One region of the Exiguobacterium sp. UBA7533 genome, then DNA from elsewhere that is predicted to be linked to it. Evidence: a T-box and tRNA genes for the amino acid it is inferred to sense, from the RefSeq annotation. Region 1 holds a T-box; the other holds one or more tRNA genes.
The links. A T-box is a leader RNA that pairs with one kind of tRNA and senses whether it is charged. The one in region 1 lies ahead of ileS (isoleucine--tRNA ligase), so its partner is inferred to be a tRNA-Ile.
Positions count from the first base shown of each region.

Region 1 (15,639 bases):
TGTTAGACGAAGCAGTCAGTAGCCTCGACATGGTCAACAAACGATTGATTCTTGCATTGTTAGCTGACTTGAAGCGGCTACACGGTCTAACATATGTCTTCATCACCCATGACATTAAAGCTGCCGAGCAACTCTGTGACAGCTTTGCAATTTTGGAGCAGGGACGCCTTGTCGGTCATTACCCGAGTCTAGCGGCGTTCGATGCTGCGACGGATCCTGCCGTTGAACGGATGCGTCAAGCGAAGCTTGCCATGCACCCAAGACAACGAACGATTCGAAAGACACAACCAAACAAAGGATAACGGACTGCTGAACGCCTCCGTTATCCTTTTTTGTTGTAGAGTCGGATCAGTAAGCCGTTTTTCGGAACCGAAGTGTCGACCAGCCGAGTGTGAGGACAATCCAAACGAGACAAGAAATGACACCGAACAGATGGGACGAAGAAAAAAACGATGTGTTCGATGGAACTGACAGAAGCGCACCAGGCATGAAAAATAGAACGTCTGGCTTTAGAGAAGGAAGTACAACAAGAAGCAAGGAGACGACGAGCGATAGGATGCCAATTGGTACAGCGCGTTGCAAGAAGGTGCTGATCAGTAATGTCAGACTAACGACGAACAACGTCCAAAGACTAAAATCGAGGGTGATGCGTAGCGCAAGCATCGGCGAAAGGAATCCGAACCAATAGACGGTCAGACAATAGGACGTGAGTGCTCCGATTAGAATTCCGAATAAACTGATCATACCGTGACTGAACCATTTCGATAGCAGATAGACATTCCGAGAAACGGGACGCGTTAAAATGAAATCCTGCATGCCGGTTTGGCGATCTGACGCTAACAGTCCCATGAAGCTCATGATCAGAACGATCAAGCCAAGCTGATTGAACTGTCCATGAATCGTTGCGCTGAAGACGTCAAGTGATTGCGGAGCAGGACGATTTGGGTCAACAATGATGCCATCCGCGTTTCCGACGTGTGCGAGTAAGACATCCATATACATCAACAGCAATGGTTGCGTCACGCCGAGAGCAATGAAGAACAGCGGTAACCAGACGATTTTCCATTCTTTCCACGCTTCCAACCACTCGGTCAGCGTCAGTGTATAAAACGTTCTCATACGTCCGCCACCATATCGAGGAACCGTTCCTCAAGTCTAATCGGTTGATAGGCAATCGAAGCAATCGACCATCCTAGTTGAATCAAGGTGGTCGCTAACTCTGAAAGGTCAAGTGGCTGCTGTGCGGAGAACTGATAGCAGCATGGGTTGATTCGATTAATCTCGACTCGTGGAAATAGCGTCGCAGAAAACGGTAGGACAGGTGTAAGCGTTTCGACTTGAATCCGGTATTGATCCACGTTGCGTTGATTGTCGAGCGGACCAAGCAATTTTCCATGTTTGATGACGAGGAAGCGGTCGCAACATGTTTTCGCATCTTCTAAGAGGTGTGTCGAGACGATGATCGTCATCCGTTTCTTTAAACGGAGGATCAACTGATTGATATCATGCCGACCACTTGGATCAAGGGCGGAAGCTGGTTCATCGAGAATCAGAAATGTCGGTTCATGTAAGATCGCTTGGGCGATCCCGAGACGTTGGCGCATCCCGCCGGACAAGCATTCGATGACTTCTGCTTGTTGAGCGTAGAGTCCAACTTCATGTAGAACGTCCGGAATCCGCTTATTTAACGTTGCGCGATCAAGCCCCGACAAGCGACCGAAGAAACGCAGGGACTGTTCGCACGTCATCCAAGGTTTAAAGTCGGTTTGTTGTGATAAATAGCCGATTGTTTGTTGCTGTTGCCGGATGGGGCGGGAAGACATCGTGATGGAACCACGATCACTCTCGATCATACCGCTTAGACATTTCAGGAGTGTCGTCTTTCCGGCACCATTTGGACCAATCAGTCCGAGACATTCATGTTCGTGAATCGTAAAGGAAATATCGTCTAGAATGAGACGTCGTTGAAGTGAAAGCTGGAGATTGGAAATCTGAATCATGCCGTCGTCCTCCTTCCGATGACGAAGTAGAGAATCGAGCCAATCGGCTGGACGAGGAGAATGACCATTAACCATACCGCCGGTGTCGCGATTCGGTCCTTGCGTCTAAACCAATCGATACAGGCGCAGCTGAGTAGAATCAGGTTGATGGAGATGTAAATCAATAATAGGGGCAAAAAGCGTTCCCAGTCGATTTGTGATAAGGCAGAGAAATCTGTATTCATGAAACACCCTCCTTTTCTATTTCCATTATCAATAATGAAAATAGAAAAGTCAATGACCGATGCGAATTACCGTTTGTTTTCAATCCATTACAGCTATGATAAACTTCTCTTATCAAAATTTTCCAAATGACACATAGATTGATTAGTTTGAATGAAAGACGAATTATAATTTATAGGAGGTCATATGCAGATTTATCAATTCAAAAAAGAAGTTGGTAAAAAAAATTCGAAATTCGATTCGAATTTTGTGATGTCACGGATCATGCAGACGGAAAAAGTGACGCACATCGGATGTATTCATTTAGAAAAGGATGGCGTAGTCGGTTATCACCAGGCTGTCGTACCGCAACTTCTATTAATTGTAGAGGGTGAAGGTTGGGTAAGAGGGGAAACGGATGACTACATAAACGTTCAGAGTGGGGAAGCCGTGTTTTGGAGTCAAGGAGAATGGCACGAAACGAAGACAGATACGGGTTTAACGGCGATTGTAATCGAAAGTGAAGAACTCGATACATCATCTCTCGTTTCCGTTTAACAAAACCTAGCATGATACATAAAGAGGCTGACTCAAAAAAAAGAATGATTCGCTTTCTCACGCCCTTTCCTCAGGCGAGACACAAGCCAGTTTTCCTGCTTCATCCAAGCAGGAAAGCGGGTCTTGTTTGTCTCTGACAGCGCAATAATGCGCTTTTCCTGTAGGAGTTGCGTGTAAAGCATCATTCTTTTTATCTTTGTAGAGACTACAGTTTGAGTCAGCATCTACTCTTATTACGTACACCATTTTTCTAATTCTTCGAGGCATAGATGCAAGCGAGCAGTTATCATTTCCCGATTCCCCATCTGTTGCGTTGTTTTATGATTGAGGTGAGGTTGCTGTAAGGTTTCATAGTGCTCATACGCTTCTTGCAATATCCATAATGTATATTCATCCAGTAATCGTCGAATTTGAGTGGTGCGTTCGTCTCCAACCACGTTAAAGAAGTATCCACTTATAAATCCATCAGCGATTTCTTTTAACACATTACTTTTTTCTTGATACGCTTGATTTATGTATCTTGGAGCATTCGAAAAGGCTGGTAACAGAAATTTGTAACAAAAAACAAAGTAAGCCGTATATTTCAAATCAAAATCCAATCTTGGAAACGGATCAATGATTGCGATCTGCTCATTGTTTAAGATTAAATTTTCTGGGGTTACATCTTGATTCACGAGAGAGATATTTTGAATTTGAGTTCGTCTATTTTTAATTAAAGCATGAATATGTTTATCGACTTTTTCTTTATCAAAGCGAAGGCTAGAATGAATGAGTGTACTTAAAGCGGTTAAGACATGGTTATTTTCTTCCTGCCATAATGTATCACTGTTTCTTAAATCGCTACCTTGTAAAGTTTCTGCCTGCCAGCGCAGTTCTCCGAAACCTTTAATGGATATTTTATGGTTATGTATATTGTGATAAATTTGTCCTAATTTCGTACCGTAAGAATGGGCTTTATTCTGATTGAGTAACAATAAGTCTGTTCCACGACCCATGAAAGTTTCTACTGTGAATACTGTGTCATCTTCAATAAAATATTCATAAAAGTCAGGACAGACATGTTGGTCACTTGTATTGGCGTGTAAATAGTAAGCTTTCGTTGACTCATACTCTGTAGTCAACTCTTGTTCATCAATCTGTTGTAATTCGCCATAAGCATCATTTTTTTTCATTCGAATTACAAGGTCTTGATCATCTACTCTCTTTAATTGATACACAGTGTGCCAAGCTCCTTCACCAATCTTAAGAATCTGCTCTGCTTTTATGTTCAACGTGTCCATTACAATTGCATCAAGATCTTCTTTGATGTGTTTCATAGGGTCCATGTTCTCTCCCTCGCAATATGATCTCGTTTCATTTTGATAAAAACAGCCTCCTTAAACAGAGAATAGTTACGGTAAGATGACGAGTGAGACAGTCCGTTCTCTTGCCCGGTCTTCCGTCTCCAGATGATGATATTTTTCGAGCAATGTCCGCATGTCCTGTTGGAAATCATTGAAGGTTTCATCCGTCAGCTGCAGTTTAGCAATTGAGAACGTCGAGTGGTCCTGACCTTCCGTTTGAACGGTCTGTTCGAAGTATGTTTGGTACTGCTGTAAGACATACATGAAGTAGAACGAGACGAAATTCACTTTTTCGTCGTACGTCGCACTGTTCCAGTCTGCTTCGCTAATTTGATAACCGCTTGTGTTCAAGGCATAAATTTTCTCCTCGACTTTTCCGACACGATGGACGGCGACGACTTTCAACAACTGATCGTCCATCATCGCATTAACTTGCCGGTATAAGGTCGACTGCGGTACATCCGTTAAGCGTTGATTCAGTTGCATGATTGATAAACCATCTTCGAGATCAATCAATTCGAGCGCAATCTTAAAACGGACATGGTTTTTGAAGAGATTAAAGTTCACGTAGTGTTCCCCTCCTTCATTTAATCGTTTCCTAAAACTATCTTAGCATGTTTTTGGAAACATTCTTAAAAATGATAATGAAAAAAGAGGAAATGTGATGCCTCTCTTGAATGATTTATACTAGAATATTGTAAAGAAAGGAGTCATCATATGAAAAATATAAGTTATCGCTATGGTACATATGCACTCGTTACTAGTTTTTTCTTATTCTTTATCGTTCAATTATTCCAAGCGTATATTGAATTATCACCCGAATTTCTAGGAGAAAACCTTGGAGAATACAATTTATCGTTTTTCCCGATAAGTGCATTGCTCGTTGGACTCGTATTATTTATCCACGGCTGGTGGAGTGAAGATGAAAAAAAGCAGCATGAAAAACTAGCTGCAAAAAATCAGCAAGAATCGAAGGAATCGGTGTGAAATCATACCGTTGAAAGAGAAGACCGACAACGAATTTTCGTTGCCGGTCTTTGTCATTTCATATGCCTTGTTTCGCAAATCGTTCAATGGCGAACGGTGCGATCGGTTCATTCGTCGATCGTTCCATGATCAATTCACTGAGTACTTTTCCGACCAAGCTGCTGAACTTGAATCCGTGACCGGAAAAGCCGGCGGCGATCGCGATGTGCGGATAGTCCGGGTGCAGATCGATGATGAAGTCCTCATCTGGTGTCATCGTATAAAGACATGCTTTACCATGAGATAAGGTATCGATCGAGGGTATGAATGTGTTCGTGAACTGTCGTAAATCTGCCAGATCACCGGCTTCTTGACCAAATGGACGGCGTGGATGATTCGGATCAACCGAGATGCCACCATCGTGCCGTCCGATTTTCAGACCGGCTTGAGCGATGCTTGGAAAACCGTAATAATAACCGGCGGGTGTATCAAAGGCAAAAGCAGGGAACGCCGCATCGTTAAATACTTCTTCCGCTGCTTCAAACCAGGCAAACGTCTTTCGGACCGGGCGAAGCGGTAAGGAGAGGCCGGTCTGTTCGAGCAACGGACCAGACCAAGCCCCGGCTGCGACGATCAACGCGTCAGCTGAATAGATGTCTGATCCAACCGTCACGTCAACACCAGTGGCATGAGCAGTAAGCGTCGTCACTGTTGCATTCGTCCGGATGTCGACACCGTTCGCGACAGCAAGGTCACGGTATGCTTCAATACAATCCTCGCATTTCAATACACCGGACGTCGGTTCAAAACAACCGATATAATCGTCGGGCATCGTTAAGCCGGACCAGCGGATTCTAACTTCCTCAGCCGTCAGGACCTCGAGCGGTAAATCGTATTGCGCTGCACTCTTGATGATCGTCTGCATCGAACGGGACGAGCGTTGACCGGCATTCAAGACTCCGGTGTTCAGGAACAAGCTCCGACCACTGACCTGTTCTAACTCGTACCATAAGCGTTGCGCAGTTAACGCGAGCGGTACGTAAGCTTCCCCTTCACCATAGGCATGGCGGATGATCCGTGTCTCCCCGTGATGACTTGCTTGATCATGCGGCGGATTGTGGGCGTCTAGTAGTAAGATTTTTTGATTGGTTCGTGAAAGATAGTAACTGGCAGCCATTCCCATGGATCCGGCACCGACGATGATGACATCATATTGGGACATGTGGTTCGACTCCTTCATATGTATATTCATACCAGTATAAAGTGAGAACCAAAACATGACAAATGTGATATCAGATCTCGAAGCGACGGGCTTCTTGTTCTAAGTGTTCCGTTCGTGCGTTTAAATCACCTACGAGCGTATGCAACGTCGTGATCGTCGCAATCATCTGTTCAGACGCAGCGGCGACTTCCTCGTTACTTGCCGTATGCTCTTCCGAGACAGCTGCAATTTCCGTCAAGGCATTGCGAATGAATCGTTCTGCCTGCAAGACGTCTTCCATCTGTTGCGTCATCTGCTGTGTTGCTGACGAGACGTGCGTGACTTGATCCGTCAACCGTTCGAACGTTGTATCCGTATCAAGGACGATCTGCTTACCGGCTGCTGTTGCTTCAACCGTCGTCTTGAAACTGTGTTGCATCTGTTGCGCACTGTCTTCAATCGAGGTGACGATTGTTGCGATTTCACTGACACTACTTGCGACGTGACTTGAGAGATTCTTGACCTCGGTCGCAACGACGGCGAAGCCTTTGCCTTGTTCGCCAGCCCGTGCTGCTTCGATCGCGGCATTGAGGGCAAGTAGATTCGTCTGCTCGGAAATACCGCGGATAATGCCGACGAGCGTTTGGATATCCGATGATTGCTGTTTCAGTAGATCAATCTGTTCAGCAGACTGGGTGACATGTTGATGAATGTGGCGCATCTGTTCGACAGAAGCAGACATTTGATCCCGTCCGACTCGTGTCAGTATTGCCATCTGATCCGTCGTTCCTTGAATTTCGACACCAGACTGATTCGTCGTCTCGATTAATGCTGCGAACTGATTCATCTCGTCATTCAATGAAAGCGTGACTTGCGTCTGACTTTCAGTTCCCGTTGCGATTTCCGACATCGTATGAGCGATTTGCTCAGATCCGTCGAGTACTTCTGATGTACTTTGATCAATCGATTGACTCGTCGTCGAGACGAGAGTGGCTGTCTGTTTGATATCAACGATCATCGTCCGCAGCATCTCATTCATATCACGAATCGAGGTCGCAAGCGCATAGATTTCGTCCTTTGAAGCGATTGTCAAATCGCTCAACGTCTGTTTCGCCTGATTCAGTCGTCCGTCGGCAATCAAGGCGGCGACTTTCTGTAACGTCTCGAGCGGACGTAATTTTCGACCGAGCACGATGTAGAGCAAGACGAGGGTGATCGTTAACAGCAGGAGCATTAACCCGATGAAAATCGGAGCGTTTTGTTGTAATAGATCCGTCGTAAGCGCATTGACTTCCTTCGCAGCGATGTCGGTTCCAAGAATACCGATGACTTGACCGGACGCATCTTTTAACGGAACGTAGATGCTCATATACTGTCCATTCACAGGATCATTAATGATGTCCGTCGCATGTGTGTCGCCTTTTAAAACATCTTGCATATCCGCGACTTTTGCACCGCTTGCTGGCGCATCAATTTTAGCCGCATCTTTCTTTGGGAGACCGTCAATCAGCAAACGGACCTTATTTTGGTCGATGCGTACTGTGTATGCATACAGGAGTCCGTTTTGCTTACGTAATGTATCGAGTTCGTTTCGTAACGTTTCATATTGCTCAGACGCGATAGGCGATTGTAGAAATTCGCTGTAAGCCGCCGTGTCGAATGTCTTGCTGATGCGAAGCGCGTCCTTTTCGGCGGTCGCTTTAAGCGTTGAAACCGCAGTTTGCTTCGTATTGAAGTATAAGGCCAGACTACTAAAAACAAAAAAGGCAATCAAAATTAAACTAATCATTACTAAAAGGCGTGTTCGGATGGAATGGTTCTTGGTTGTGTTCTTCACGTGTAACTAGTCCTCTCAACTCATATTTTCTATCTATAATTCATTTATCGGTCGGTAAAATACATATTAAACAGGACCTTTTAACGATTTTTTTTATGCCACCGCTGGAAGACAAACTATTTCTTCTAAAAAAAGGATTTATCAAGAATGATTCAGGGCACATATTAAATAGAAAAAAATACAAATTGAGGGAAGAGGGATCGAGATGGAAAGTGAAGTCGATCATCGAATCAAAGCAAGACATGTATATGAAAATGAATTACGAAGACATGCGGTCAGCACAAAAAAGGCAACCTTTCGATTAATGACGTGTTTACATTGTCAATCGAAAATCCTGTTGAAACAGGGACATCAGGACACACATCAATGTGATAGGGCGTAAATTACTTGACGGACTGCAGGTTTCGTAATAGAAGTTGTTGTATGCAAGCAAGTAAGGAACCAACTGTCAAAGGGATAAGGATTAAACTAATACCAACGAGGATCAAGCCAGGTGCATCATCGATTTGACCGATGTAAAAAAAGACAGGGAAGACGCATAAGGTCATTACTGAAATCACGTAACAATTCAGCTTCAATGATTGGATGGAAGATGTGATTAAAGGCAATGGAAGCGGGTCCGTCACAAAGTATTGCAATAGCCGCAACATTTGAATCAAAATGAACAGGACTGGAATCAACACGATATAGGCCATGATCAATACGAAGTAGCCAGGGCGTTCGAAGAGCAATTGTTCTGAAAGTCCATGCCATACAAGAGGAATTCCAATACCAGCTATGCATAACAAACCGATCAGGATACAAATCATAATGAATTTTAAATAACGAACATGCCAAATGAGCCGGTTCATGATTCACGCTTCCTTTCAAGTCGGACACTTTCTTTTAGTATACTTCATAAAATAAAATGTTATTAAAATTTTAAAGGTAGAGGACATGTGGATCTCAAGCAAGTATTTAGAGATGAAACATACCGCAGAAAGGAGCTATACTATGCGACGAAATCAACATGTCTCCCCGCATCCCAAAGGCGGTTATCAAGTGAAAGCAGCCGGAGCGACCCGAGCAACAAAACGATTCGAGACACAGAAAGAAGCTATCGCAGAAGGGCGACGGATTGCGAAAAAACAAAAAACAGAATTATTGATTCACAATAAAGAAGGACAAGTTCGTGAAAAGGATTCGTATGGGCATGATCCTTTCCCGCCAAAAGGATAAAAAGCACTTCCTGAATGTATAGGAAGTGCTTTTTTTTACTCTACTAAAAATCGGTTTGAATTATGTGTGGCAGGGAAAAATAATTTAAACAAGTATAAAGGAGATATGTTTTATGGCTGAGGCGAACTTTTCGATTGAACATACGAGACAACTGGATCACGGAGAACAATCCTATAAAGGAAACAATAAATTACTCAACAAAAAAATCTTAATTACAGGCGGAGATTCAGGTATCGGTCGAGCCGTTGCCATTGCTTATGCGCGGGAAGGGGCAGACCTGGTCCTTTCATACTTACCTGAAGAGCAAGCAGATGCCGAAGAAGTAAAAGCACTGGTAGAACAAGCAGGGCGTACAGCGTATTTAATTCCAGGTGACCTATCCGATGAAGCGTACTGCGTTCAACTCGTCCAAGAAGCACATCAATGCCTAGGCGGATTAGATTCGCTGACATTAATTGCAGGGACACAGAACCCTGTAGAGCATATTTCAAATCTTGAGACAAAACAACTTAAAAGAACATTCGAAGTCAATGTATTCTCTGCATTTTGGATGGTGAAGGCAGCAGTTCCATTTTTGAAGCCTGGATCGACAATCATAACGACTACATCGGTTCAAGCTTATCATCCAAGTGAAATATTGCTAGACTACGCATCGACAAAATTTGCTTTAAATGGCTTTACGCGAGGTCTTGCGAAACAATTAGCACCGAGCGGCATACGTGTCAATGGTATTGCACCTGGTCCCATTTGGACGCCACTTCAGTTCACAGGAGGATTACTGCCGGATCAGATGCAGGATTTCGGAAAAGACACGCCACTCGGGCGTTGTGGTCAGCCTGCTGAACTCGCAAGTACTTATGTGCTACTTGCCTCAGACGAAGCAAGTTACATCACAGCACAAATTTATGGAGTCACTGGTGGGATTGAATTAGCTTGATGGAGTGAGGAGGAAGTGGCATGGATCAGTTTGGTGTTCTGACACATTATAAATGCACAGAAAATGATCAGGAAGCTTTATTTCAAGTATTGAATGAGCTACAACAACTTGTCTTGGAACAATCCGAATGTATTTTATATACGATTAATGTGTCAGATAAACAATCGGAGACGATTCTCACATACGAGATTTGGAGTTCCGCAGCTGCGTATCAAGACTCGCTCTCGCATGAGCTACAAAAATTCGTTCCGCTTGCTCCTAGTCTACCGGTAGTCGTAGTAGAAGAAACAAATACTTTTCGAGTTCATATGTAAGAACATTTTAGTTACTCTCCATGTCAGACGATCAATCCTGAACGATAAAAAGAAATTTCAAGCTACTTGAGATAAAGATCAAAGCACTTTCTGATGAACAGAAAGTGCTTTTTCATATTAAATTTGAATCTGAAATGTCAATAGTTTTTGACATAATGATGGAAGTTCATTACAGTGGAGATGTAAAAAGAATTTGACACGTCGTGGAGGAATGAACGTGAGAAACCACATCAAGGAGCGACGTCTAGCAGCAAAATTATCGCAACAAGAACTGGCTGACCGCTGTCAGGTCAGTCGCCAGACGATCAATGCGATTGAAAACAACAAGTATGATCCGACTTTACAATTAGCATTTAATATCGCCAAAGTCTTACGAACACAAGTCGATCATCTGTTCATTTCAGAACAGGAGGAATGAGATGTCTAAGAAAAAAACAGTTCTATTTTTAGTATCACTCGTGACGATAGCGAGCCTTACCGTCATCAGTATGATCTTTGAAAACAATGTCACATTCTTCTCGATCGTTCAATTGGCAATTCTGTTGATCATGTTCTTCTCGTATTTTACGTGGGCACGGTCAGGAGAGGACGAGCGTCCGGTACCTGATGATGAGCTCGGCAAAAAGATTACGGCGGAGAGTGGACTTATTAGCTATAAAATCCTGATTGTCCTGATTTTTGGATGTATCTGTCTCGATTACTTTTTACATAAATCAGCGAATCTGTTATTGATCGTCTTATTCGCGATTGCTTTAGTTATCTTACCGATCATTGAGTTCATGAAAGCACGATCTTATCGATGAAAAGGAATGATAGTTGAGCATCTGTAGGAGAAATATTGTAATACATTATAAAAAGACACATTCTAAGTATTAAGAACATGTCTTTGTTAGTGGAAAATGTTGATGAACAATAGCGGATTTTCAATCGAGGAGGACAACCGACGTGGAAGAGTTAGAGTACCGGTTGCGAAAATATATTGCTGTGATGGACTTTGAGAAAGCAGCGAAACTATTTTTGGAGTTAACGGAAAAAAAGCGATTCGACATGATCCTTAGTGTAGGGTTTGAGACGTTTAATCTCACTATATATGCTTTTATGAATTATTTACTACAACACCATGAATCAAGTGAGATACATGATCTGACATCTTCATTGATGCTACATCCACTTTGTCATCTCGAGGGAGCTTGCGTAATCGCTTTATTCCATGCCAAAAAAGCAGCCGAACTAGATCCTGATAACATCGATTTGTATATCAGTTTGTTGATGTTTGAAAAGCATCCCGATATCTGGTTTGCACAATCAGAAGTAGAAGAAGTCTACCGACGGATAAAAGACTTAGAGTCCAGAAATCTAATGTGAGACCTTAGACAGACCAATCACTCTGCAATAACGAGTACATATACAAATCATCAAATTGACCGCGTGTTTTTTCATATTGACGAAGCAACCCTTCACGCTGAAAACCAAGTCGTTCAAGCAATCGTTGCGATGTGGCATTATCGGGTAAAACGAGTGCTTCGATTCGGTTGAGCGAAAGTTCTGTAAAGCCATATTCGATGACCGCAAGCGATGCTTCCTTCGCGATGCCTTGTCCCTGATAGGCAGGGCTCAACTCAAACCCAAGTTCTGCCCGCTGATGGCGTTCCGCTTGATTCAAGAAACCGCAACTACCGATGATGACATCGTCTCCTGATAACGCAATCCCAAAACGGATACCCGTACCCTCACGACGAATTGAGGCATACCAGTCAATCTCTTCAAGCGCGTCTGCTTCTGATTGAAAGGCGGCGAGTCCCATCTGTTTGACGACGTGTTCGTCTGATAAATAGGCTAGGACACTCGTAGCATCTTCGGGTAACACTTCGCGTAAGACGAGACGATCCGTTTTAAGCGTTGGGAAAGTATGTAACATTCAAAAAACTCCTTTGCAAGAAAATGTAAAAAGTTATTGTGCAGTGTTTAAGGCATATGGTAAGATTCTCCACAACAAGAGCATATCATTTCGTTGACGAGAAAGAGTAATGATTGTCCCTCTGCCTTACAGAAAACCGGGATTGCTGAGAACCGGTAGCCAGATCAATCATGAAGATCCTCTCTGAGAAGTCACGCTGAACCATTCAGTAAGCGTGACCGGGTGTCCACCGTTACATGGAATGCACATGATAGTGTGCAACTAAGTGCTGTCGAGAACGAGTATTCTCGACGGAATATGGGTGGTATCGCGGTGAAGTCCGTCCCTGTCAAAGGGGGCGGACTTTTTTGTATTCTCTTAGTTACTGACAAAGGAGCGAACAAGAGATGACGTCACAAAACCAAGCAGAAACCGTACAACAACGCGAGGCGCGTGTCCGAAACAGATGGAAACAAGACCAGGTCTTCGCACGATCGATTGAGCAACGCACGGAAGCGGAATTCGTATTCTACGAAGGACCTCCGACTGCGAACGGATTACCCCACGTCGGTCATGCGCTCGGACGAACCGTCAAGGATACCGTCGCCCGCTATAAGACGATGAAAGGGTTTCGGGTCGAGCGAAAAGCCGGCTGGGATACGCATGGACTACCGGTCGAACTCGGTGTCGAGAAACAACTCGGGATCTCTGGCAAACAAGCAATCGAAGACTACGGTGTTGAAGCATTCATCGCACGCTGTAAGGAAAGTGTCTTCTCCTACGAGGCACAGTGGCGTTCCTTCACGGAAAAACTCGGCTACTGGGTCGACATGGATGACCCTTACGTGACGATGGAGGACGATTATATCGAAAGCGTCTGGCATATCCTCGGGACGATCCATGACAAAGGCTGGTTGACGAAGGGACATCGTGTATCACCGTATTGTCCGAGCTGTCAGACGTCACTCAGTTCCCATGAAGTCGCGCAAGGCTATCAGGACGTGACGGACTTATCGGCGACGGTTAAACTCCCAATAGTCGGCATGGAGCAGACGTTTCTACTTGCGTGGACGACGACACCATGGACGTTACCGGCAAACGTCGCGGTGGCGGTTCATCCGGAATTGACGTACGTCACAGTATCGTTTGAAGGAGAGCTATTCATTGTCGCAAAAGCGTTAGTCGCTGAACTGTTCTCGGAATCCGTCGAGGTCGTATCCGAACAGCTTGGTGCGGAACTCGTCGGCTTGCGTTATGCACCACCGTTTGATTTCGTGACGCCGGAGAACGGTCACACGGTCGTCGGGGCTTTCTTTGTCCAAGCGACGAGTGGAACCGGACTTGTCCATCTTGCCCCAGCGTATGGGGAAGAGGATTACCGGGTCGTAAGGGAAAACGGACTGTCATTCGTTAACGTCGTCGATGCTGCTGGGTGTTACACGGATGCCGTTCCACCACTCGTTGGACGATTCGTCAAAGAGTCAGACGTCGCGATCATCCAGTTGCTCGCAGAACGGGGACGCTTGTTTTCGAAAAAACGCTACACGCACAGCTATCCACATTGTTGGCGATGTGACGCGCCACTGCTCTATTACGCACAAGATAACTGGTTCATCGAGACGACGGCCGTCAAGGAACAACTCCTTGCGAACAATGCGTCTGTGACGTGGTATCCCGATCACGTCAAGGAAGGGCGGTTCGGGAAGTTCCTCGAGCAACTCGTCGACTGGAACATCAGTCGTAATCGCTACTGGGGCACACCACTGAACGTCTGGGAGTGTGAAGCGTGTGATACGACGTTTGTTCCGAAAAACAAGGCTGACTTGTTGCACCGGACGACAACACCAACGGAATCCGTCGAACTGCACAAACCGTACGTCGATGCGTTATCGGTTTCGTGTCCGACGTGTCAAGGAGTGATGCACCGAACACCAGAAGTGATTGATGTCTGGTTTGATAGCGGAGCGATGCCGTTCGCGCAACAGCATTATCCATCACGGACGCAGACGCTTAACCGGTATCCAGCCGATGTCGTCATCGAAGGCATCGATCAGACGCGGGGCTGGTTCTACAGTTTGCAAGCGATCTCGACACTCTTCACAGGACAGCCTGCCTATAAGCGCGTCCTCGCACTCGGTCACGTCCTCGATGAGAACGGACAGAAGATGTCGAAGAGTCGTGGGAATGCCCTCGATCCAGTGGCATTGATCGAAGCATATGGTGCTGATAGCCTGCGCTGGGCGCTACTCGTCGATAGCAGTCCGTGGAGTGCGAAACGGTTTGCCGAGCGGATTGTCCAAGAAGCAAAATCAAAACTAGTCGATACGCTGGATCATGCTGTCCAGTTCTATCTGACGTATGCAGAATTGGACGGATTTGATGGCTCACGTCCGCAAAAACGGACGCGTCTCGACGAATGGTTGCTCTCGCGTGTCCATCAAACGACGCAAGATGTGACGGATGCGATGGACGATTATCAATTGACTCAAGCAGCACGGAGTCTCGCGCAACTCGTCGATGAGATCAGTAACTGGTACATCCGCCGTTCTCGGGAACGTTTCTGGCAAGCTGACTGGTCGGAAGAGAAACAAGCCGCGTACACGACGCTCCACTTCGCACTTTCGACGACGGCACGACTACTCGCTCCGTTCACGCCGTACCTTGCTGATGATGTCTATCAGCGATTAACAGGAATGAGCGTGCATGTAGCGGATTATCCGGTTGTCGATCCAAAGATGCTCCGACCTGATCTGGAATATGAGATGATGCAAGTCATGTCTGTCGTCGAGTTAGGACGACAAGTTCGTAATACGCATGCCTTAAAAGTCAAACAACCGCTTGCTAGCCTAAGCGTCCAATCGAGCGAAACCTTTTCGTGGGCGGACTATACGGCAATCATCCAAGAGGAACTGAATGTAAAAGACGTCCAAATCGTCCCGACGACGCAAGCGACGACACGATTTCGTCTAAGACTGAACTTCCGCGCAACCGGAGCAAAATTCGCACAGCAAGCGAATGCGATCCATCAATGGCTACAACAACTGACTGCACAGGAGACTTCAGACTTGCTCGAGACAGGAAGATTGATCTACCAGACCGTATCAGGCGATGAAGTCGAAGTGCGTCAAGCAGACGTCATCGTCGAACCGATCGTCAAGACGGGTTTT
Region 1 is NZ_DLMP01000005.1:495,306-510,944, reverse strand. It holds gene B2U10_RS10230 (ATP-binding cassette domain-containing protein) at 1-302, shown strand, start outside; gene B2U10_RS10225 (ABC transporter permease) at 349-1,119, opposite strand; gene B2U10_RS10220 (ABC transporter ATP-binding protein) at 1,116-2,000, opposite strand; gene B2U10_RS10215 (PLD nuclease N-terminal domain-containing protein) at 1,997-2,224, opposite strand; gene B2U10_RS10210 (cupin) at 2,409-2,759, shown strand; gene B2U10_RS10205 (hypothetical protein) at 2,993-4,075, opposite strand; gene B2U10_RS10200 (transcriptional regulator) at 4,151-4,669, opposite strand; gene B2U10_RS10195 (hypothetical protein) at 4,820-5,089, shown strand; gene solA (N-methyl-L-tryptophan oxidase) at 5,148-6,290, opposite strand; gene B2U10_RS10185 (methyl-accepting chemotaxis protein) at 6,361-8,106, opposite strand; gene B2U10_RS10180 (DUF2975 domain-containing protein) at 8,490-8,957, opposite strand; gene B2U10_RS10175 (DUF2188 domain-containing protein) at 9,100-9,324, shown strand; gene B2U10_RS10170 (SDR family oxidoreductase) at 9,437-10,261, shown strand; gene B2U10_RS10165 (putative quinol monooxygenase) at 10,282-10,575, shown strand; gene B2U10_RS10160 (helix-turn-helix transcriptional regulator) at 10,787-10,993, shown strand; gene B2U10_RS10155 (hypothetical protein) at 10,995-11,378, shown strand; gene B2U10_RS10150 (hypothetical protein) at 11,521-11,940, shown strand; gene B2U10_RS10145 (GNAT family N-acetyltransferase) at 11,945-12,493, opposite strand; T-box leader at 12,578-12,823, shown strand; gene ileS (isoleucine--tRNA ligase) at 12,880-15,639, shown strand, end outside.

Region 2 (15,639 bases), on a different contig from region 1:
CCCCTTCTTATCCGAATCGTCCTGAAATGTAATCTTCCGTCCGTTTGTCGGTCGGATTTCCAAAGATCCGGTCTGTTTGATCGAACTCGACGACTTCACCATTCAAGAAGAATGCTGTTTTGTCAGATACACGTGCAGCTTGCTGCATGTTGTGCGTGACGATGATAATTGAGTAGTCCGATTTCAACTCTTGGACGAGTTCTTCTACTTTTAATGTAGAAATCGGGTCCAGTGCCGATGTCGGCTCATCCATCAAAATGACATCCGGCTCGATCGCGAGGCAACGCGCGATACAGAGACGTTGTTGTTGACCACCCGAAAGACCGTAGGCATTTTCATTTAAGCGATCTTTGACTTCATCCCAAATCGCTGCTCGGCGTAAACTACGTTCCACGATCTCATCAAGGATTTTTTTGTTTTTAACGCCATGGACACGTGGACCATATGCGATGTTATCGTAAATTGATTTTGGGAATGGATTCGGTTGCTGAAAGACCATTCCGACAGACGTCCGTAATTCTTCAACACCATACTCTTTTTCAAAGATATTACGTCCGTGATACTCAATGACACCATTCGTCCGCACGATCGGAACGAGTTCGACCATCCGGTTCAATGTTTTGATGAATGTCGATTTACCGCATCCTGACGGTCCAATAATTGCCGTAACTTCATTTTTTTTGATATCAAGATTGACATCTTTAAGCGCGTGATCGTCACCGTACCATAAATTTAAATTTTTAACGTTATAGACGCTCTCGCGTGCTACTACTGGTTGGTTCATACGCTCTGCCCCTTCTGTGACGACTGATTTCGTATTCAGCTTCGTATCCATCATCTGTCTTCCTCCTTAAAAGAAATCCCTTCTATCTCGTTCGATTAATAGCGTTTAGAAAATCGGTTCCGAATCCAGATCGCAAGCGAGTTCATCGTCAAGAGAATGACCATCAAGATGATGATTCCTGCTGCTGCAAGACCTTGGAAGTCCGCTTGTGGACGACTTGTCCAGTTATAGATTTGAATCGGTAATGCCGTGAACTCTGAAAAGATCCCTTCTGGCGCACGGGCGATGAAAATGGCAGCTCCGACCATGATCAACGGTGCTGTCTCACCGATCGCTCGGGATACAGCTAAGATGATTCCTGTAATGACTCCCGGAAGTGATGCCGGAAGAACGACTTTGAACGTCGTTTGCCATTTCGATGCACCGAGTGCGAGTGATGCATGGCGCATCGCTTGTGGCACGGCGCGAATTGCTTCTTGAGAAGAAACGATGACGACCGGAAGACTCATCAATGCAAGTGTCAAAGCTCCAGCAATCAACGTCGAACCGAAGCCCATATTACGAACGAAGAACGTTAATCCGAGTAAACCAAAGACGATCGACGGAACACCTGCGAGGTTCGAGATATTGACCTCGATGAACGATGTCATCCGACTCTTTTTTGCATATTCTTCTAAATAAATTGCTGCTCCAACACCAATGATGAAAATCATCGGGATGATCAGGAGCATCAAGAAGATCGATCCCATTAACGCTGGATAGATTCCGGCACGTTCCGCACGACGAGATGGTGCGTTTTGTAGAAATTCAAGTGATAACCACGAAGCACCGTCACGGATGACGCCGAATAGGAGAATACCTAAGACGACGAGACCGAAAAACAGACCGACGAGGAAAATGACTTTCGTTACATTGTTGACGACGAGGCGTTGGCTAATGGATTTCTTAACTGCGACCGGGTCGATGAATTTTTTTGTGACAGGTTGCTTTTCTGGTAAGGCCATCTTAATACTCCTCTCTGAAGCGGCGTGTGATCCAGTTCGCGAGTAAGTTCATCAATAACGTAAAGACGAACAAGAGCGTACCAACCGCATAGATACTGTAATATTCAACTGTTCCAAATCCAGCATCGCCTAAAGCGACCTGAACGATATACGCAGTCATCGTCTGGACCGGCTCGAGTGGATTAACAGCAGCTGTCGGATTCGAACCACCAGCGATCGTCACGATCATCGTCTCACCAATCGCCCGAGACATTCCGAGTACGATTGAAGCAATGATTCCGGACAAGGCAGCGGGAACAACGACTTTTAATGCGACTTCAAGACGTGTCGAACCAAGAGCAAGCGCACCGTCACGAATTTTTTTAGGAACAGAGCTCATCGCATCCTCAGAAATCGAGGCGATCATTGGAATGATCATGATACCGACGACGATCCCCGGACTGAGCGCATTGTAGATTTGAATGCCTGGAATTAATTTAACGAGTAGTGGTGTGACGAACGTCAACGCGAAGAATCCGAAAACGATCGTCGGAACACCAGCTAAGACTTCTAAAATCGGTTTTAAGATACGGCGTGCACGGTCTGACGCATACTCACTTAAATAAATCGCAGACGTGAGGCCGATCGGCACGGCAACTAGCATCGCAATCACGGTAATCTCAAGTGTACCGACGACGAGCGGCCAAATCCCATACTCTGGTTGAGAGTTCAGTGGATACCAGCTCGTACTGCCGAAAAATTCCTTGAACGGAACGACTTCAAAGAAATGCTCGGTTTCAATGACTAACGTGAGAATGATGCCGATGGTCGTAACGACCGAGACGAACGCACACAGAAATAAAACGATCGGCATGATGCGTTCCATGACGTTTTTCACACTGAATTTTTGCTGTCGGTTCTGTTGAATCAGCTCGCGAACCGATTTATTGGGTGTTGAATTCATCCTTCTTCGCTCCCTACTCCTTCTTGACATGAGAACGGGACCCAACCGGTACAGACTTCCCCGGTTGGGCCATCCTCATGACTCGATGATTATTTCATTGCATCTTCGATTGCTTTTGTGTTTTCATCGTAACGATCTTGTGGCATTTTGATATAACCGACTTCTTCAGCTAAATCTCCAGCGTTTTCGTTCGTGAATTTCACGAAGTCTGCCACCTGTTTTTTATCGTTCAATGATTTGTTGTTGACGTACGTGTAGATTTCACGTGACAGCGGGTAAGATAAATCCTTGATTGTTTCTGGTGTTGGATCGACAGCATCTTTTCCTTCAGCTGAAAGTGGTACTTCTTTTAACTTATCTTTATTTTCAGCGTAGTAGGCATAACCGAAGTAACCAATCGCACCTTTCGTTCCTTCAACCCCTTTGACGAGTACGTTATCGTCCTCAGACAGTTGAACGTCTTTACGCATGTCTTTCTTCTCAAGTACTTTTTCAGAGAAGAAGTCGAATGTTCCTGAATCTTTCCCTGGGCTGAAGAACTTCAGTGGTTCAGCCGGATAAGAAGAATCAACATCTTTCCAAGTCTTAACGTTTGGATCGAGCCAAATCTTTTCGAGTTGATCAAGCGAGAGTTCTTTTACCCATGTATTATCTTTGCTGACTGCAACAGTTAGACCATCATATGCAAGTGAAAGTTTTGTATATTCGATGTTGTTCTTTTTCGCTTCAGCTGCTTCTTCTTCTTTAATTTCACGCGATGCGTTCGAAAGATCCGTTTCACCGACGACGAAGCGTTTGAATCCGCCACCCGTACCAGAGACACCGACTGTGACATTTACGTCAGGTTGTTCCGTTGAATATTCTTCACCGACAGCTTCCATGATCGGGAAGACTGTAGAAGAACCGTCGATTGCGATTTTCCCTTTTAAATCAGATGAACTAGCAGAACCGCCTTTATCGTTACCACATGCTGCCCCCACTACTGCGATTGATGCTACCGTTGTAATGAGTGCTGTTTTTTTCATCCAAGACATGATTAATTTTCCTCCTCGAAAGTATGTCGCTGACGATGCTACGACTTTTTATCCGTTTTCCTTACAAGACTTATACTACGGATGAACTATTAAAACGAAATGAATCCAACGTAAAAGAATTGTAAAGGCGTGTTTTTTAGTGTTTACAATTCGAAATCCATTACAAAAAAAGGTCAATACAAACAAAAAAACGAGAGTGATTGCTCACCCTCGCTTAGTTTCTAGTTAATTTGGCTTAGTCTGCCACGGTACGTCCTTTACGTTGAAGTACGCTTTGACAAGATCATGACCGATTTTCGAGTTGACAGTCTCTTGTTCCATGTAAGGAAGGAACACGGCCCACGCCATCTCTGGATTGTCATACGGTGCCCAACCGACAAGATTCGAGTTCAATGAACGAACCGGTTGCCCGCTTCCGTCACGTAAGGCGATTCCGTCATCCCCATAGACGCTGACCTGTGCAGTACCTGTTTTTGCTGCAGCATCGATTCCAGTTTGTGCGATGACTTTGGCTGTACCACGCTCACCTTTTACAACACGGTGCAACCCTTCCCGGACATGATCAATATTATCTTGACTGACTTCAATCCGGTTCAGATAATTCGTTTTAAAGCTGTAATCGACTTTTTTCGTACCCTTTTCAATCGAGTTCGACGCCAATACTTCTTTTAAGAAGTGAGGCTGAACTCGATAACCACCGTTCGCAAGTGTTGAAATGTACTGCGCGACTTGAAGCGGCGTAAAGGCATCGTACTGACCAATGACTCGGTCCATCAACAACGTGACACGGTCTGGCGTCCCTTGAACACCTTTTGCTTCGTAAGGCAAATCAACACCTGTCGTCACCCCAAGACCGAACTGACTATAGTAATTCTGCATGATGGCAGCTGCTCCATCCACGCTCGCACCAGCAATCCCATTGCTCGGATATTTCGCCATCCGCATCGCAATGTTAAACATATAGACGTTCGACGAGCGCTCAAGCGCCGTTAAATCCGTAATCGGTCCCATGTTAACATATGATCCTTTTTTTGTACCTCCGATTGTGATCGGCGCATCGTTGATGACTTCGTTTTGACGAATGACACCTTCCTGTAGTCCCATCGCAACTGTCGCACCCTTGATCGTTGAACCGATTTGAAGAGACGTCAAGACATTATTAATCGCTACATCCGTGAACTTCCCAGTCGAAGGATCAAGCTTTTGACCTGACATCGCTAAAATCTCACCAGTTTGTGGATTCATGACGACGGCATATCCTTCTTTTAAATAACGACTACCCATGCCACGACCCATTTTGATCGCTTGTTGCATGATTTGATCTACTTTTTTATTGTATTCCGCATCAACGGTTAGAACGAGGTCCTTCCCGGACTCGCCTTCTTCACGTTTTGGATCACCGACCGGTTCTCCATTAAACGTTTCGTACACATCGTATGCCGGTTTCCCGCGCAGAAGATCTTCGTACTGTTGCTCAAGGAACGAAGTCCCGACACGATCATTCAAACTATATCCTTTTGCTTTGAACTCCGCTTGTTGTTCTGCCGGAATCTTCGAGTACTTTCCGAAGATGTTTCGAAGTGTTCCTTCATACGGATAAGAGCGTTCGTAAAACGGTTCAACCGATACACCTTTCAAATCTTCTAAATTTTCATCGATGATTGCCATCTCTTTTGCAGACGCACCGAGCTTGACGAGTTGTGGATCAAGCGCATAACCGACTTCCATGTTATGTTTGATCGCAATGACTTCCATCGTCTTATCATCGTAATCAATATCTTTTTTCGTGATCGCATCCAGGCGGATTTGATCTTGTTCCGCAATCGAAAGCTTACTTTGTGCTTCCGTTGAAGGATACTTCTTTTTCACTGCTGCTTGGTAACGACGATCCGACTCTTCCGTGTTCGTCGCGACCCAAAAATCCTTGATGTCACGTTCCGTGACTTTCCAGTCTTTTTTAGGCAGATCAATGATTGCTGCGAGACGCTGCGCGATTTCAATACGTTCATCTACTTTCGTCGATTGTGCGCGACGATATACAATGGAGTATTTAGAAATTGTATCGACAAGTAGACGACCATCCCGGTCATAAATCTTACCACGTGGTACTTCATACTTTGATGCAGTCATCTCCGTTTTTTGGACTTCCCGCGAAATTTTTTCACCATTGACGATTTGAACGACTCCTAGACGGAAAATCAAAATCGCAAACAATAAAAAAACGACGAAGAACATTAAATTCAGACGAAGCGGCAGATGATTACGCCGTCTTCCTCGTACGGTGATTCGTTTAGCCATGGCGTACTCCCCTATCGTTCAAAAGTCATCTTGTTTCATTATATAGAAGGAAACTTTCCATAACAACCTATCCCATGATTTTCCGCATTAAAAAAAGCGTATCGTTCACAATTGAACGATACGCTTCTTTCCATTACTTCGCGTCAGCGTAAAGCTTCGCTACGTGGTCCCAATCAACGACGTTGAAGAATGCATTGATGTAATCCGGACGACGGTTTTGATAGTTGAGATAGTATGCATGTTCCCAAACATCAAGACCAAGGATTGGCGTTTTGCCTTCCATGACTGGTGTATCTTGGTTTGGAGTCGAAACGACTGCCAATTTCCCACCGTCAACGATCAACCAAGCCCAACCAGAACCGAAACGAGTTGTTGCTGCTTTTGCGAACGCATCTTTAAATGCATCAAATGATCCGAATGCTTCGTCGATTGCTGTTGCAAGTTCCCCTGTTGGAGCAGCGCCATCGTTCTTCTTCAACAATTTCCAGAAGAATGAGTGGTTCCAGTGACCGCCACCGTTGTTACGGACTGCAGTTTGAATGTTTGCTGGGAGAGCATCCAAGTTTTGAAGAAGTTCTTCAAGTGACTTTCCTTCATGTTCTGTACCCTCAAGCGCCGTATTCACGTTCGTGACATACGTGTTGTGGTGTTTCGTGTGGTGAATCTCCATCGTACGAGCATCGATATGTGGCTCAAGCGCATCATAAGCGTAGCCGAGTTCTGGTAATTCAAATTTTGACATGTTCATGTCCCCCTTTGTGCTATTTTCGAAAACTTCAATACCCTTTAAGACTAGCAAAAGTACCTGTGTTGACGCAAGTCAAGACCCTCGGATTTACTCGACTTCTTGCGGAGCAAAAACAGAGACGCCTCCGCCCGGAACCGGGAAGACACCAAATCCTTCTTCGTCAATCACGACTGGATGATCTTGATGGTTTGTATAGTCGAACCATTCTTGACCCGCACGCTCTTCACCGACGAACATGCGTTTCTCGCACATGTCGGCGTTCGAAAGCAACACGGCACAACCTGAGTTCTCGATTTCATCGACACCAAGACGAACCCAGCCTACACAGTGCGGGTCATCAAGATAATCCTGTTGTTCTCCGTATGCTTTATGATAGCGCGTATAGAGCAGGGCATTGATCATCTCTTTTTTTCCTTCGACAGGGGTCGGTCCTTGGACGCCATAGTAATCCCCGTAAAAGACACATGGATATCCGTCCTTACGTAACAAGATCGCTGCATAGGCATGTTGCTTGAACCAGTCATCCACCCATGATTCTAGCGACTCGCCAGGCTGTGAATCGTGATTGTCGACGAACGTCACGGCATTCGTCGGATGCGACTCGACGAGCGTATCCGCAAACAATGTCGTTAAATCAAATTTTTCTCCCTGCTTGGAAGCTTCATGGAATTTATAATGAAGCGGAACATCAAACAAATCAATCGTGTAGTCGACACTGTCTAGGAAATGACGGCAATCGTCGAGATCTGACTTCCAAAACTCGCCGACCATGTAAAAATCGCCTTCGCTGCTTTCCATCATCGATTTCGCGAATTCACGGACAAATTCATAGTTGATATGCTTGATTGCATCAAGACGGAAGCCTTGGCAATCGATCGTGTCCTTGAACCAGTGTCCCCAACGGATCATTTCTTCCCGTACCGTCGGATGATTGTAGTCGATGTTTGCAAACATGAGGTAATCATAATTGCCGAACTCATCATCTACTTGGTTGTTCCAATCTTTATTATTTCCGGAAATCTTAAAGATTCCTGTTTTTTCTTCGCGCGCGTCAAAATCCGTTCCATTGAAGAATTCGTGTGTCCAGACGAAATCCGAATACTTTCCATTACGACCTGGGAAAGTAAACTTCGTCCACGCATCGATTTCAAACTCTTCTGAAATTTCTTTCGATCGGTCTTCTGGATTGACTTCCACTACTTTAATCGTTTCGAGTTCGTCTGCTGCAGCTTTATGGTTCATGACAACATCCGCATAAACAGCGATATCGTTCTCATGGGCAACTTCGATTGCTTCGACCAGTTCATCCTTTGTGCCATATTTCGTCCGGACCGTTCCTTTTTGATCGAACTCGCCTAAGTCATAGACATCATAGATCCCGTATCCTGTATCTTCATCCGACTGACCTTTCGATGCTGGGGGAATCCACACGGACGTGATGCCAGCAGCACGCAATTCAGGCGCTCGTTCTTTCAAACGTTGCCAGTGCTTTCCATCATTCTCTACATGCCACTCGAAAAACTGCATCATCGTATGGTTACGTTCCATCTCTCTTCGCTCTCCCTTAGTTACTATAGTATGAATATTATTACAATACCTTTACTATTCCCCGAGCGAACAAAAATAAACGCTTCCCGTTTGCAACGAGAAGCGTTCAACCAAATGGACCCTGCAGGACTCGAACCTGCGACCGGACGGTTATGAGCCGTCAGCTCTAACCAGCTGAGCTAAGGGTCCTTAAGTAATAGTAGCGGCGGAGGGAGTCGAACCCACGACCTCACGGGTATGAACCGTACGCTCTAGCCAGCTGAGCTACACCGCCATGATGTATGTTTCTTACTCTTATTAGATTACGAGATGTGACGAAACTTGTCAATATGCTATTTCAAAAAAATAAACAGCTGATTTCATTTTTTTCGAAATCAGCTGTTTTAAAATAAGTCTACGCTTAGTTCATTAATGCTGTCCGCTGTTCAAGGACGAGATCCGTGATGTTCACCGCGTGATCGCCGATTCGTTCAAGGTTTGAAAGTAAGTCGACGAAGATCATTCCCGCTTGTCCTGTACATTCACCAGCATTCACGCGAAGTACATGCTGTTTACGGAATGAACGTTCGAATGCATCAAGTTTCCCTTCAAGTTCAAGAACTTTTCGTGCCCGCGTGACATCGTCTTCTTCGACGGCGCGAATCGCACAAGCGACGATTTCTTGTGTCAGGACATACATCTCATCAAGCTCTCGCTTCGCAGATGTGGTGAACTGAATCCGGTTGACGATCTGGAAGTCGATTAATTCAACGATATTCTCAACATGATCACCAATCCGCTCAAAGTCATTGACGGCGTGCATCAATAACGAATGATCGTTTGATTCACGTTCTGATAAATCATGTGCTGCTATTTTAACGAGATAACTCGTCACTTCTGTATTCAGGTAGTTGATCGCATATTCAATCTGCTCGGATTCTGAAACATCTTTTTTATCATGCGATTGCGTGTAACGGTGTGCTTTTGCAAGTGCGTCTTTTGAGAATTCACCCATACGCAAAACTTCAAGTTTCGCTTGGTTTAAGGCAAGCGCAGAAGATTGATTTAAGATGTTTTGATCGAGATGACGCGGTTTTGAATCGATCGTCGTATCCGTACCTGGTACGATTTTTTGAACGAGCCATGCGATTTGTGCGATGAACCAACATTGAATCAATGTGTTGACGACATTGAACGTTCCGTGTGCAAAAGCAATTTGCATTTTCGGTTCTAAACCAAGCGCGTCTGTAATCCATGCGATGAAGCTTGAGAACACTGGTAATGCGATCAAGAACAAAATTGTTCCGATGATATTGAAGATGACGTGTGCGGCGGCTGTCCGTTTGGCTGCGATCGACGCACCAAGTGCTGCAAGTACTGCCGTAATCGTTGTTCCAATGTTATCACCGAACAAGACCGGTAGTGCCGCTTTGATATCGATCATGTCACCAGCATACAACTCCTGTAAGATACCAATCGTCGCAGATGACGACTGAACAAGAACTGTAAAGATAGTTCCGACGAATACACCAAGCAATGGGTTATCCGACATCGAGACAGTCAACTCTCGGAACCAGGCACTTGATTCGAGCGGAGCCATCCCGTCCCCCATCAATGTGAGACCGTAAAACAATGCACCGAAACCAAAGAAAATCTGTCCGATATACTGAACACGTTCTTTATTGAAGAAGAAGATCAAGAAAGCACCAATGGCGATTGCCGGAAGTGCCGCTTCTTTAACATTGAACCCGATGATAAAGGCCGTGATCGTCGTACCGATGTTCGCTCCCATGACGACACCAATTGCTTGTCGTAAATTCATCAGACCTGCACTCACGAGTCCGACGACGATGACAGTCGTACCGGATGACGATTGAATCAATATCGTGACGACGATACCTGCTAAGATACCTAATAGTGGATTCGTCGTATACTTATCGAGGATATAACGTAATCGGTCTCCCGCTGTTTTTTGGAGACCATCTCCCATATACTTAATACCGAAAAGGAAAATCCCAAGTCCACCGATGAAGGTAAAAATCATTTCCTGCAAATCATAGTTCATCTTGCCAGCTCCTTTATTTGATGTGGATTGATGTGTTTGTAAAGTTTATTTTTTCGACCCCCCTATTATGTAAAGGTCTGATGAACTTGTAAACAGTTTTCCCGACATCCAATTGTTAAGGTTTTATTAATCTGTACCACTACAATAATTCCTTTATTTATGAACAAATAGACAAACCAAAAAATCTGTTATAAAACAATGGAAAGAGTGATATTCTTGTCTTTTTTACGTCAACTCATTAATTACTTACAAACTTCATTAATTCCAAACCGCTCGTTTTTACGACTTCGTCTATCAGATGTTTCTTTGTATTTCTGTGGATTGGCTTGGATTTCACTATGGACGACGATCATCGATTCCTTCTTTTTACAAAAAAATATTCCAATCGTGATTTGGTTCGTTCTCCACTTCATCTTCATCGCTATTGCGGTCTTACTGTATTTGCTCTTGATGGCATATTTGACGAAAGGATTCGTTCGTCTGTTACTCCCCCGCCCATGGGCATATCGTCAGACGTTCCCTTATACGGTTGCAACGAATCTATGGACCTTCCCCCTTGGCATGCTTCTTTACCAATTGGGGCATCATCAAATAGGAGTCGCTTTACTTATCCTCGGGCACTTCATTTACACGTTGGTGCCATTATGGATTGCCCGTTCCCCGAAACCTCGCGCGTCACGTAAATCTCGATGAGTATCAAAATCAGGCGTCCGACGGATTGACGGACGCCTTACTTTCATTAAACAATTGTAAATGTTCGATTTTCGTTCTTGTTTCTCGATTTTTAGGGAATAGTTCGATATGATAGAAAAGGTAAACATAAACAATATGGCGGTATGCCACAAAAGGAGATTTTCGATATGCCGAAAATGGTCCATCGCTCTAAGACTCGTCCCGTTCGTGTAGGGGACCTTGTCATTGGTGGAAATAATGAAGTCATCATCCAAAGTATGACGACAACTAAGACACACGACGTCGAAGCGACAGTCGCTGAAATCCTACGTCTTGAAGAAGCTGGTTGCCAAATCGTCCGCGTCGCTTGTCCAGAAGAACGTGATGCGCTCGCACTTGCAGAAATCAAAAGCCGAATCAACATCCCGCTTGTCGTAGACATCCACTTCAACTATAAACTCGCGCTCATGGCGATCGAAGCTGGCGTCGATAAAATCCGGATCAACCCAGGTAATATCGGTCGCCGCGAAAAAGTCGAAGCCGTCGTGACAGCAGCAAAAGCGAAAAACATCCCAATCCGTATTGGGGTAAACGCTGGTTCACTCGAAAAGCACATTCTCGAAAAATACGGTTATCCAACAGCACGTGGTATGGTCGAAAGTGCCTTGCACCACATCAAGATCCTTGAAGACCTCGACTTCCATGACATCATCGTTTCATTGAAAGCATCAGACGTACAGTTGGCGCTTGAAGCATATCAACTTGCTTCTGAATCGTTTGACTATCCACTTCACGTAGGGATTACGGAATCGGGTCCACTTCGTTCTGGTTCATTAAAATCAGCAGCAGGACTTGGAGCGATCCTCTCACGCGGAATCGGAAATACGGTTCGTGTATCTCTTTCAGCGGACCCTGTCGAAGAAGTAAAAGTCGCAAAAGAAGTCTTGAAATCATTTGGTCTCGCAGCCAACGCTGCGACATTGATCTCATGTCCAACATGTGGTCGGATCGAAATCGATTTGATGTCGATCGCTGCAGAAATCGAAGACTATATCGAAAATATCCAAGCGAACATCAAAGTTGCTGTTCTTGGTTGTGCAGTCAACGGTCCTGGTGAAGCACGTGAAGCCGATATCGGTATCGCCGGCGCTCGTAACGAAGGATTGTTGTTCCGCCACGGAGAAATCATTCGTAAAGTACCAGAAGCAACAATGGTCGAAGAATTGAAAAAAGAGATCGATGCCATCGTCCTCGAAAAACAGGCTGAAAAAGAAGCCGAAAAAGCAAATCACGTATAAGATAGGGCTCCTCTTTGATGAGGAGTCTTTTTTCGTATCTCGATTTCGACTATGTTATACTAAGTGAAGAAAAATTCTTAGAACGTGGGTGACTGTAAATGAAAATTGGAATCGACATCGATGGAACGATCACACATCCATCCTCTTGCTTCACTTACATGAATAAACATCTCGGAACGTCGATTGACTTCAATCAGGCGTCTGAATATGAATTGCATACGTATACGGATATGAATCAAATCGAATTTTGGGACTACATGGTGAACTCCGGTCACGAGTCAGGAATTTATCGTGAGTCCATCCCTCAAGAACATGTTCGCCACCACTTATGGAATTTGCGGAAGCAATATGATCTCCATTACGTGACAGCACGATCGGAACTCGTTCGTCCTGTAACTGAAGAGTGGATCAAACAACATGAACTTCCTCTTGATTCCTTAATCATGACGGGATCACACGACAAAGTACAAGTCGTCCGTGATTTATCACTCGATTTGTTTATGGAAGATCGATTAGAGAATGCTGTGCAGATTGCAGAAGATACATTCATCCCTGTGATTTTGTTCGACGCACCTTATAACCGTAAAGCCGTACCGAATAATGTTATTCGTGTCGCTTCATGGAATGAGGCTGTTCAAGAGATTCAAAAATTTGCACCGATTCGTTAAAACAGCCGATTAGGCTGTTTTTTCCGTTTTTCATGTTATTGAACTCTGAGATATCTTACAATGATTTTCGTTTTAAATTTTAAAATAGGAAGTGCTTCATGATGCTTGCTACAGTGAATATCTTTTTTGTTAATATTTGTATTATTTTTCTCGTTTCTACGTTCGCCTTTTATCTGCTTCGTGATCGTTTACCGATTCAACCCGACTCGATGATATCTACTCGGCTGTATTTTGGTTTTGCTAATGGGATCACCGGTATTCTTCTTATGCATCATGCGATTGATTTAAACGGCGCACTGATTGATTTGCGTTTATTACCTCTCGCTTTATCCGCTTTATTCGGTGGTAACATCAGTATCACAGTGACGGGATTAATGCTTTTGATTTATCGTTTTTTAATCGATAATGGCGATTCTATAAATGCCTTACTTAGTTCTGTCATGACGCTACTCGGTTTTTTGATGCTGTCATTTATTTGTCGTCGGTTCATTACACGGCAAGGATATTTTTTTACCGCCATCGTGACAGTCGGTTCTCTACTTGTTCTTTGGCGACTGATTACGAGTAATTCCCCTGTAGATGCCTGGAGGACGATTTATATTCCTTATTTCATCTTAACGATTGGCGGAGCCTTTTTGTTTTATCGTTTGTCACTACTCCTGCAACAACATTTTGTTCTTTACTCTTATCAATCCTATCTCGCTTCGACCGATCAATTAACAAGGCTTGCGAATCGACATGTCATTTTGGAAAAGGTCACGACGCTTGAAAAAAACAGAGCTTCTTGGGGCGTCATCTTGTTTGACTTAGATCACTTCAAGAGTGTGAATGACACACATGGTCACGCCGGCGGCGACGCCGTCTTGCGCCATTTTTCGATTGTATTGAATGAACATTGTCCCGCACCTATCACGGTTGGTCGATATGGCGGTGAAGAGTTCATCGTCATCATTCCAGATTGTGACCTTTACGAACCTATTCATTTAGCAGAAACAATCGTGGCAGCCGTTCAACAAACGCCATTTGTCATGCAGGATCACGCTGTATCGATCACGGTATCTGCTGGAATTGCTTACGCTCATCATCAACCCGCTGAAACGGTCTTCAAGCAAGCAGATATTGCTTTGTATGAAGCAAAAACACAAGGTCGAAATCAATATCGACTGTACCAATCATAAATACTGTATGAAAAAGCCACTTCTCTCCGAAAGGTTCGGACTGAAGTGGCTTTTTAGGGATTAATGAATCGTTCCTTCATTCGTTTTTTGTAGTAGACAGATGATTTCTTCGAGTGGTACCGGTTTAGCGAAGAAGTAGCCTTGGAACAAATGAATCCCGATTTCTTTGGCAATGCGTACTTCTTCTCCCGTCTCTACCCCCTCGACGATACATTCGACATGCATCGACTGACTCAATTGAAAAATCGACTCAAGGATCGATTGTCGTTTCTCTGATGCTCCGATTTGTTCAATGAATTGCTTTGGAATCTTTAATTGACGTAACGGTAATAAACGTTCGAGGACGTGATACGAGGCATGACCAGTCCCGAAATCATCAAGAGAAACTGGAAAATCGAGTGTTTTGATGCGCTTGAGCGCTCGATGAATCGATTGACTCTCAAAATCAAGCGACTGACTTTCCGTGATCTCGATCTTAATCTGTTGCGGCTTTAGTGCATACTTGAGTAGCGTTCGTTCAATGAATGGCATGAATGACTCACTCGTCAATTGTCGTGGCGATACGTTAACCGATAAGGTAAATTCATCCGGAACGAGACCGATCAATGCTTTACGCGTCTTACACCCTTCCTCAAAAATCCATTCTCCTAGACGAATCATCAAGTCACTTTTTTCAGCAATCGGGATGAAGACGGATGGTCGATCAGCTCCTTGCAACGAGGTCTTCCAGCGAACCAATGCTTCAAGACCAATGAATTGTTCTGATCGAACATCGTACTGCAATTGATAGACGAGGTGAAAGTCCGTTTCAATATTAGCCTGTGCTAATGATTGTGCTGCTTTGACTCGCAATTCTTGATCCTTTCGCCAGGCTTGGTCAATGCACATCACACGTTCATTTTGTTGAGCGGCTTCCTGTAGCGCAGTCAATAACTGCTGTACTCGACGCTTCCGATTGTCCGTCGCCCCTTCTCCATTATCGATGACTATGGATATGTTGACGTAGACATGATGCCCTTCGATTTCGTAAGGTATGGAAATTTCTTGACTCAATTTTTCCATCGCTTCCTTACATGCCACCTTGTCCGGCTTTTTCATGACGATCAATAACGTTCCTGCTTCGATTCGAGCAAACGCTTGATAAGGAGGTAGTTTTCGCTTGAGCCGTTCAATACATGCTCGTAACACTTGTGACTGAATGTCTTCTCCAAAATACCGTGCCAACTCATAATAATTTTCTAAATGAATCCCGACAAAAATGAGCTGTTTTTCAGGTCTTGGGAAATCGACTTCGTTCAATCCTTGACGATTCAAAACACCTGTTTCTTCGTCACAGCGTGCCGTATCGTGTAGTTGTATCGCCAAATCATTCAAACGATTTAAATTACGGATATGCAAGTGATTGATGACAAGGGCAATG
Region 2 is NZ_DLMP01000003.1:229,818-245,456, forward strand. It holds gene pstB (phosphate ABC transporter ATP-binding protein PstB) at 8-784, opposite strand; gene pstA (phosphate ABC transporter permease PstA) at 880-1,788, opposite strand; gene pstC (phosphate ABC transporter permease subunit PstC) at 1,790-2,731, opposite strand; gene B2U10_RS06735 (PstS family phosphate ABC transporter substrate-binding protein) at 2,821-3,765, opposite strand; gene B2U10_RS06740 (peptidoglycan D,D-transpeptidase FtsI family protein) at 3,991-6,063, opposite strand; gene B2U10_RS06745 (superoxide dismutase) at 6,197-6,805, opposite strand; gene B2U10_RS06750 (alpha-amylase) at 6,899-8,359, opposite strand; tRNA gene B2U10_RS06755 (tRNA-Ile) at 8,475-8,548, opposite strand; tRNA gene B2U10_RS06760 (tRNA-Met) at 8,560-8,633, opposite strand; gene B2U10_RS06765 (Na/Pi cotransporter family protein) at 8,760-10,403, opposite strand; gene B2U10_RS06770 (hypothetical protein) at 10,611-11,096, shown strand; gene ispG (flavodoxin-dependent (E)-4-hydroxy-3-methylbut-2-enyl-diphosphate synthase) at 11,264-12,373, shown strand; gene B2U10_RS06780 (5' nucleotidase, NT5C type) at 12,472-13,041, shown strand; gene B2U10_RS06785 (GGDEF domain-containing protein) at 13,140-14,219, shown strand; gene B2U10_RS06790 (bifunctional diguanylate cyclase/phosphodiesterase) at 14,280-15,639, opposite strand, start outside.
Region 2: it has a tRNA-Ile gene. The T-box ahead of ileS (isoleucine--tRNA ligase) is inferred to sense a tRNA for this amino acid. The anticodon was not compared.